DNA from 2 places in the Paenibacillus larvae subsp. larvae genome. Region 2 is predicted to be linked to the other one. Evidence: predicted binding sites of a transcription regulator. Region 2 holds the regulator's gene; the other holds the start of a gene.
What was found. Region 2 encodes Rex, which represses fermentation and respiration genes when NADH is low (regulators of the CRP and FNR family bind a similar motif). Its sites were predicted from a motif close to TTGTGAAATATTTCACAA; they were not measured.
Positions count from the first base shown of each region.

Region 1 (3,879 bases), 1.2 Mb from region 2:
AGTCAGCCGCAGCCATAGCAAGCATAACCCCGGTTACTCCCCCGATAACAAAGTTTACAATAAAACCAAGGGACCACAGCATTGGAGTGGTAAACCGGATTCGGCCCTGATACATCGTAAATAACCAGTTGAACAACTTAACTCCTGTCGGAATCCCGATCGCCATCGTGGAAATAGAGAAGAAGGAGTTAACCAATTCTCCTGAACCCATTGTAAAGAAGTGATGCACCCATACCAGGAAGCTAAGGCCCGCGATAATCAACATGGAATATACCATAGCGTGGTAACCAAACAGCCTCTTCCGGGAAAATGTACTGATGATTTCCGAAAAAATACCGAATGCCGGCAAAATAACGATATAAACCTCAGGATGGCCCCAAAGCCAGAACAAGTTAGCCCAAAGCATATCCATTCCCGCCCCGGCCAATGTAAAGAAGTGCGCACCGAAAAGACGGTCAAACGTCATAAGAGCCAGTGCAACGGTCAAAATAGGAAAAGCAAACACAATAATAATGCTGGTCACTAAGGAAGACCAGGCAAACATAGGCATTTTGAACAGTTTCATGCCGGGGGCACGCATTTTCAGGATGGTTACAATAAAGTTAATCCCTGTTAATAGGGTCCCGATCCCGGAAATTTGCAGACCCAGAAGATAATAGTTCTGTCCTGGTCCCGGACTTAGCTCATTACTCGCCAGCGGCATATAACTGGTCCATCCAGCCTCAGGAGAACCTCCGATGACAAAAGAGATATTAAACAGCATCGCTCCCATAAAGAACGACCAGAAACTGACAGCATTCAAGTAAGGATATGCCACGTCACGCGCGCCGATTTGCAGCGGAAGAACTACGTTCATAATCCCGATCAAAAACGGCATCGCCATAAAAATAATCATGATCGTACCATGTGTGGTAAAAATCTGATTATAGTGGGTGGAATCCAGGAAACCTGCATCCGGAACAGCCAGCTGGGTCCGCATTAATAAAGCATCCACTCCACCGCGAAACAACATCAGGACAGCGGAGATAATGTACATGATCCCGATCTTTTTGTGGTCAACGGTAGTCAGCCACTCTCTCCAAAGCCACTTCCATTTTTTAAAATAAGTAAGACCCGCTACAATGGCGATGGTAGCCAGGATAATGGACGCGTCCGCCCCGTAAATAAGCGGGTCCCCGGTAACGAAAAATTCATCCCATTTCATTCTGTCTTTCCTCCCCCGTTAATGAGAACCTGAGTGGGACTGGTACTCGTGCCCAGATTTCTCTGATTCATACGATCCCATATAAGATAACGGTATATCTTCATTTTTTTTCCGATCAACGGTACCTTTTGGCAATTGACCAAGCTTTTCACGCACCCGTAAAGCATAATCCTGCTCGCGTGCATGATCCACCCACTGCAGATGGGTACTTGAGAATGTCATTACGTCAGCCGGGCCTTGAAGCATTAACTGATCATATTGATCCTGTGTCAAAGGCGGCGCTGTTTGTTTACTTTCATTTACCCATTTTTCAAAATCTTCTTTTGTCTGTGCCGTTACCTTAAAAGTTTGATGGGCAAAACCTTCCCCCGTAAAGTTTGCATTGCGTCCGTCAAACACTCCCGGTTCGTGGGCTTCAAGATAAAGTTTGTTTTCCATGCCGGCCATTGCATATTTCTGGCCGCCTAGTGCCGGAACCCAGAAAGAGGCCATCGAATCGGCAGACGTTAATTTTAACAAAACAGGCCGCCCAGCCGGAATCTTAATGTAATTAACAGTCTCTATGTTTTGCTCAGGATAGCTGAATACCCATTTCCAGTCTACGGATGTTGCATTGATCACCAATGGTTCCTGGGATTCATCTTTTGGTTTTTCAATTGCGTATATCGCTTTCACAGTAGGGATGGACAATGCAATCACGATTATAATCGGAATAATTGTCCAAATCGTCTCCAAAAGCTTGCTCCCCTCTTTTTGCGACGGCTCGTAATCCAGTTTATCTTTGCGTTCCCGGTATTTCACCACAATAATAAAGAACAATGCATAAACCACAAGGATGATAAAGATCATAAAGATGATGGAATACAAGATGAGGTTTTTTTGTTCTTCGGCAACCGGGCCCTTTGGATCAAGTACCACATAATCACAGCCGCTTAATAGAAAAAAAGTCAAAAATAAACCCAGCGTGAACAACGGCTTGTTTGGCTTAATCAAGAGCTTTTCCTTCCCTTCCCTATAACAATTAAGTAATTGAAGATAAATAATGGAGATAAGTAATAATTCCCATTTGCATTCTTTAAGGCTTTTTCATTTTATCAAACTAATCAACTAATAAATGCACAATAAACTAAATGTCACCGTATGTTCAGCATTCGTTCACTGTTCAATCAAAAATTGTTAAAATAAAGTTCACCTTATATCAAGTAATTAACAATAAAGGATATAATCTCATTTTTATTCCGTTAATATTTTACAGTTTTTCACATTAATGCGTAAACAATTTAGTATATGAAAAAGAAGATAAGTTTTGAAGAAGAATTAACGCGAGCTTGTCAAGGATCTTTTTTTCTTGTTTTTTCCAAATATCAGCAGGAAAGGAAGAAATATTGGTCAAGAAAACAAATCTCGCTTATTCTTTATGAATTTAATTATTGACTTTTGCTTCTGTGGCTGAATTTATCCCCGCTCGTGCAGTTAGATCTAGGTATAAAACATGAATAAGCAGGAAGACATACAAAAAAACCTTGCAAGCTAATGGCTTTACAAGGTTTTTAAGTTATGCGCGTGGAGGGACTTGAACCCCCACGTCAAAGACGCTAGATCCTAAGTCTAGTGCGTCTGCCAATTCCGCCACACGCGCACATTATGAAATTATGACCTGACCTCATTGTTTAAACTGGTGAGCCATGAAGGACTCGAACCTTCGACACCCTGATTAAAAGTCAGGTGCTCTACCAACTGAGCTAATGGCTCTAATTAATGGCTGGGGGTATAGGATTCGAACCTATGCATGACGGAGTCAAAGTCCGTTGCCTTACCGCTTGGCTAACCCCCAGCGTGGTGCCGGCGAGAGGACTTGAACCCCCAACCTACTGATTACAAGTCAGTTGCTCTACCAATTGAGCTACACCGGCAATTCATTGTCATATTCATGGTGGACGCTGACGGGATCGAACCGCCGACCCTCTGCTTGTAAGGCAGATGCTCTCCCAGCTGAGCTAAGCGTCCACAATTAGGAATCCCCTCAAAGCCAACGCTTTGCGGGGATTAATATGACCCGTAGGGGATTCGAACCCCTGTTACCTCCGTGAAAGGGAGGTGTCTTAACCCCTTGACCAACGGGCCTTAAGTAAGCTTCCAACCGGGATCGAACCGGTGACCTCATCCTTACCATGGATGCACTCTACCTACTGAGCTATGGAAGCAGACTGGCTCCCCGAACAGGACTCGAACCTGTGACAACTCGATTAACAGTCGAGTGCTCTACCAACTGAGCTATCAGGGAATATAAGCTTGGCAACGTCCTAGTCTCCCAGGACCCTTCGGTCCAAGTACCATCGGCGCTGGAAGGCTTAACGGCCGTGTTCGGGATGGGTACGCGTGGTTCCCTTCCGCTATCGTCACCAAACCGGATTTTTCGAAGCATTGCTTCTTCGATCAGACTGCGAAAAAATATCCTACCTTAGACTACCATTTTTGCGAAGCAAAATATGGCCATTCAGATCGGATTTTTCGAAGCGTTACTGCTTCGATCAGGCTGCGAGAAAATATCCTGCCTTAGAAAAGGCATGCAGCTTGAACCAGCCTCTTGCACCCTGAAAACTAGCAGCGAAGCAAAGTGTACTTAGAACAGTTGTTTCTTTAGGATAAGCCCTCGACCGATTAGTATTGGTCAG
Region 1 is NZ_CP019687.1:2,938,087-2,941,965, forward strand. Features, by position in the region: gene qoxB (cytochrome aa3 quinol oxidase subunit I) at 1-1,204, opposite strand, end outside; gene qoxA (cytochrome aa3 quinol oxidase subunit II) at 1,223-2,197, opposite strand; tRNA gene BXP28_RS15200 (tRNA-Leu) at 2,763-2,843, opposite strand; tRNA gene BXP28_RS15205 (tRNA-Lys) at 2,881-2,956, opposite strand; tRNA gene BXP28_RS15210 (tRNA-Gln) at 2,964-3,038, opposite strand; tRNA gene BXP28_RS15215 (tRNA-Thr) at 3,042-3,117, opposite strand; tRNA gene BXP28_RS15220 (tRNA-Val) at 3,136-3,211, opposite strand; tRNA gene BXP28_RS15225 (tRNA-Glu) at 3,257-3,328, opposite strand; tRNA gene BXP28_RS15230 (tRNA-Thr) at 3,336-3,408, opposite strand; tRNA gene BXP28_RS15235 (tRNA-Asn) at 3,413-3,488, opposite strand; rRNA gene rrf (5S ribosomal RNA) at 3,495-3,611, opposite strand; rRNA gene BXP28_RS15245 (23S ribosomal RNA) at 3,846-3,879, opposite strand, start outside.
Region 1: qoxA (cytochrome aa3 quinol oxidase subunit II) is a predicted target of Rex. The motif match lies at 2,452-2,469, and genes of this name have one in related genera.

Region 2 (3,879 bases):
TGAGAGAGGGAATTCGTGAAATTTTCACAAACCGCCGGGATCCGTATGATGATTTCAACTTGAAAGAACTCTATGAACGCCTTGAAGAAACAACCGATGTCTGTGAAGATGTCGCGAATATTCTTGAAAGCGTAGTTCTGCGCTACTCATAAGCGAAAGCCCAGCTGTAACATTAGGAGGCAAACATGATCACTTTATTCTTTATTGTAGCGCTTGCCCTGGCATTTGATTTTATTAATGGCTTTCATGATACAGCAAATGCTGTTGCCACTTCAATTTCGACCAGAGCCATGAAACCGCGTTTTGCGATTTTGAGTGCTGCAATCCTAAACTTCCTCGGGGCCATTTTCTCCTCGGAAGTTGCTAAAACCGTCGGGGGAAGCATCGCCAACCCTGCTGATATTGAGAACGGTGTTTATGTTGTTATCGCGGCTCTTCTCGCTTCAATTATCTGGAACCTTCTCACCTGGTATTATGGAATCCCTTCATCATCCTCCCATACCCTGATCGGTGCTCTTGCTGGTGCTGTCATGGCCGGTGCTGGTGCAGGGGCCCTTAATTGGGGAGGTTTCGGCAAGATTGTACTGATCCTTATCCTTTCCCCGGTCATTGCATTCGTGGCTGGTTACATGATTATGACGGTGATTAAACGCCTCATCATTCTAAGCGGTAACAAATCCCGTTCGAAGTTAAACCGTGTTTTCCGTTTTTTCCAAATCTTATCGGCATGGCTTCTGTCCTTTTCACATGGCGGTAACGATGCCCAAAAAGCTATGGGGATTATTGTTTTTGGACTCGTCGCTGCCGGTTTACAAGATACATTGGACGTACCTCTGTGGGTTAAACTGGCTGCGGCAACGGCCATGGGGCTTGGAACATCAATTGGCGGAATGAGGATTATTAAAACCGTCGGTTCAAAAATTATCAAGATCGAACCGATTAACGGCTTTGCGTCTGATTTAACATCGTCCGCCATTATTCAGGCCTCAACAGCTATGGGAATGCCGCTTTCTACCACTCATGTTATTTCTTCGTCCATTATCGGAACAGGTAGTGTCATGCGTTTGCATGATGTAAAATGGGGAACAGTTAAGCGGATGCTTGTTACTTGGGTAATTACAATTCCAATCAGTATTGCGATTGCCTATCTGATCTACATGCTCATGTTTAAATTTTTTGTATAAAGACTTAAAAACACCGAAGCTATTAAGCTTCGGTGTTTTTTTCTACCAGATAATAAGCGAGACTTTGAAGATCGGCTGTGAAATCCGCATTATGGACACGTACTTCCGGTGGAACTTTAATAATGATTGGAGCAAAGTTCAGGATAGCTTCCACACCTGCTTCAATGAATTGATTCGCTACATTTTGCGCTTCCGAAGCCGGAACGGTAATAATCCCAATCCGAACCCCCAGTTTTCTAACTGTTGGAATCAGGTCTTCCATCGGTTTCACCTGTAAATTATTGATGGTTTGACCGATTTTGCCCGGCGAAGCATCAAACACCGCTACAATCTTCATCTGATCGCTCAAATAGACGTTATAATTAGATAATGCACGCCCAAGGTTACCGGCGCCTACCAGCACTACTGGGTTTTGTTTGTCCAGATTTAGAATCTGCCGAATTTTTTCAATCAGATAAGCAACATCATACCCGATCCCCTTCTTGCCGAATTCACCAAAGTAAGCTAGATCCTTGCGGATTTGCGCCGGGTTCAGATCCAATTTCTGGCCCAGGTCCTGAGACGAAACAGTCATTACATTCTTTATGGCTAATTCGTTCAAGTACCGTAAATAAATCGGCAATCGCCGAACGACGGCTTCAGATATTTTTTCCGTCTTCATTCCTGCTTCTCTCCCATCCATTCTTCAATTCTTGGCACAATTTGTGTTCTTGTCATGTGCTCCATTTTAGGCCCTGGCAATGAATATAGGAAATATTTGCCATATTGGGTTTCTATTACACGAGTATCATACAGGATGACGATCCCTTTGTCTGTTGCTGTCCGCACAAGCCGGCCAAAACCTTGTTTAAACCTGATGACCGCTTGAGGTACGGATAATTTGATGAATGGGTTCTGATTCATTTTCTTCAATTTCTCACTTTTGGCTTCAACCAATGGATGATTTGGAGGTTGGAAAGGAAGCCTCACAATAGCCAGACAGGTCAGAGCTTGCCCAGGGATATCCACCCCTTCCCAAAATGAACTGGTCCCCAGCAGTACACAGGCTTCACTTTCTTGAAATAGCCTGGTCAGTTTGCTTCTGTTACCGGTATCTACACCTTGGCCCAGGACTTCAATACCATAAGGCCTGAGTTTTTCTTTAAGCTCCTTATGCGTATCTTTCAACATCCGGTTCGACGTAAAAAGCACCAGCATTCTGCCTCTAGTTGTTATAGCCACTTCCATCAGTGAATGAATGAGAGCCTCAACAAAAAGGGCTTCCCCCTGCCTGCCCCGTATACCCGGAAAATCACGCGGTATCATCACTAAAGCTTGTTGTCTGTAGTTAAACGTCGAAGGCAGCATAACCGTTCTCAGTTTAGCTTTCTCTTGCCCTTCTTCCGGAGATTCTAGACCAAACATTCCCAAAGAATAGCTAAAAGATTTGTTCACAGATAATGTAGCGGATGTCATGATAACACTATCTTTGGTATCAAATATCAGGTCACGCAGCAAGGGACTTACATCAAGGGGGACGCATACAAGCTGGACGGACCGGCTTTTGGTGTAAGTATTCGCTTCTAGCCAATATACAAAATCCTGATCTTCCCGTTTCATAAAAAATCGTATATTTTGCTTGTATTGGGCAATCTCTTTGGATATCCCCCCAAGGTCGGTCAATATGCTTTGCAGGTCATATTCATCTTGAACCTCTTTTAACTCTTGGATGAGCTGGTCCAATTTCTTATGAATGTCCTGAAGCGCGAGAAGCAAATTTTCCTCAATTTCTGCAAACTCATGCCAATTGTCAGGAAGAACATCCTCTTTAACCCGAATGATGAGCTGGCCGGTTTCAGCTCCGGAAGATTCATGGTTTCCGGAAAGCCATTCATACATTTTCTCCGTTAAACGGTCCCATTCCTCTTTGGCATCCACAATCCGTTCACTAATCCGTTCAACTGCCTGTAAGCTAACTGTGATTTTGTCGTTCTGTATTCCGTAAAACCGGGATAACAGCATGGGCAGCTGCCCTGAATGGCTGTCTTTGTATAGCTGTGAGAGCTGGTTGGCCAGCCCCATATAATGAAGATCCGTACCCAAATGCTTCCCGGCTACATCTTCAAAATGATGAGCCTCATCCAGAATCAGATGTTTATAAGAAGGAAGGAGCCGATTCTCAGCTTTTGTATCTGTGAGCAGCAGAGAATGGTTTGTAATGACAACATCGGATTCACCTGCTTCATATCTGGCTCTATGATAAAAACATTTCCTGAACCACGGACAATGCCTGTTCATACAGGAATCTGCATCACTGGAAACCTGATGCCAAAAAGACATCCCCCGGTTACCAAAATAAAGCTCCTCATCTTCCCCCGCTCTGTCTCATTAAGCCAGACTGTCATTTGGGCTGCCGTAAGCGTATCTTCCTTCCCGGGATCATAATCTCTGATATTCATTTTATTCTCAAATTTGCGAAGACACAAATAATGACTTCTTCCTTTAAGAACAGAAGCCGTAAACCCAATTGGCAAAATATGGTGAAGAAGCGGAATATCCCTTTCTCTTAGCTGTTCCTGAAGATTAATTGTATGTGTACTGACAACTATTTTTTCTTCATGCTTAATCCCGTAATAAAGAGCCGGAATCAGATATCCCAATGTTTTGCCGGTACCCGTTCCTGCCTCGATCATCAAATGTTTAGTATCTTCAAAAG
Region 2 is NZ_CP019687.1:4,153,200-4,157,078, reverse strand. Features, by position in the region: gene BXP28_RS21715 (DUF47 domain-containing protein) at 1-152, shown strand, start outside; gene BXP28_RS21710 (inorganic phosphate transporter) at 186-1,184, shown strand; gene BXP28_RS21705 (redox-sensing transcriptional repressor Rex) at 1,207-1,845, opposite strand; partial or broken gene dinG (ATP-dependent DNA helicase DinG) at 1,842-3,879, opposite strand, start outside.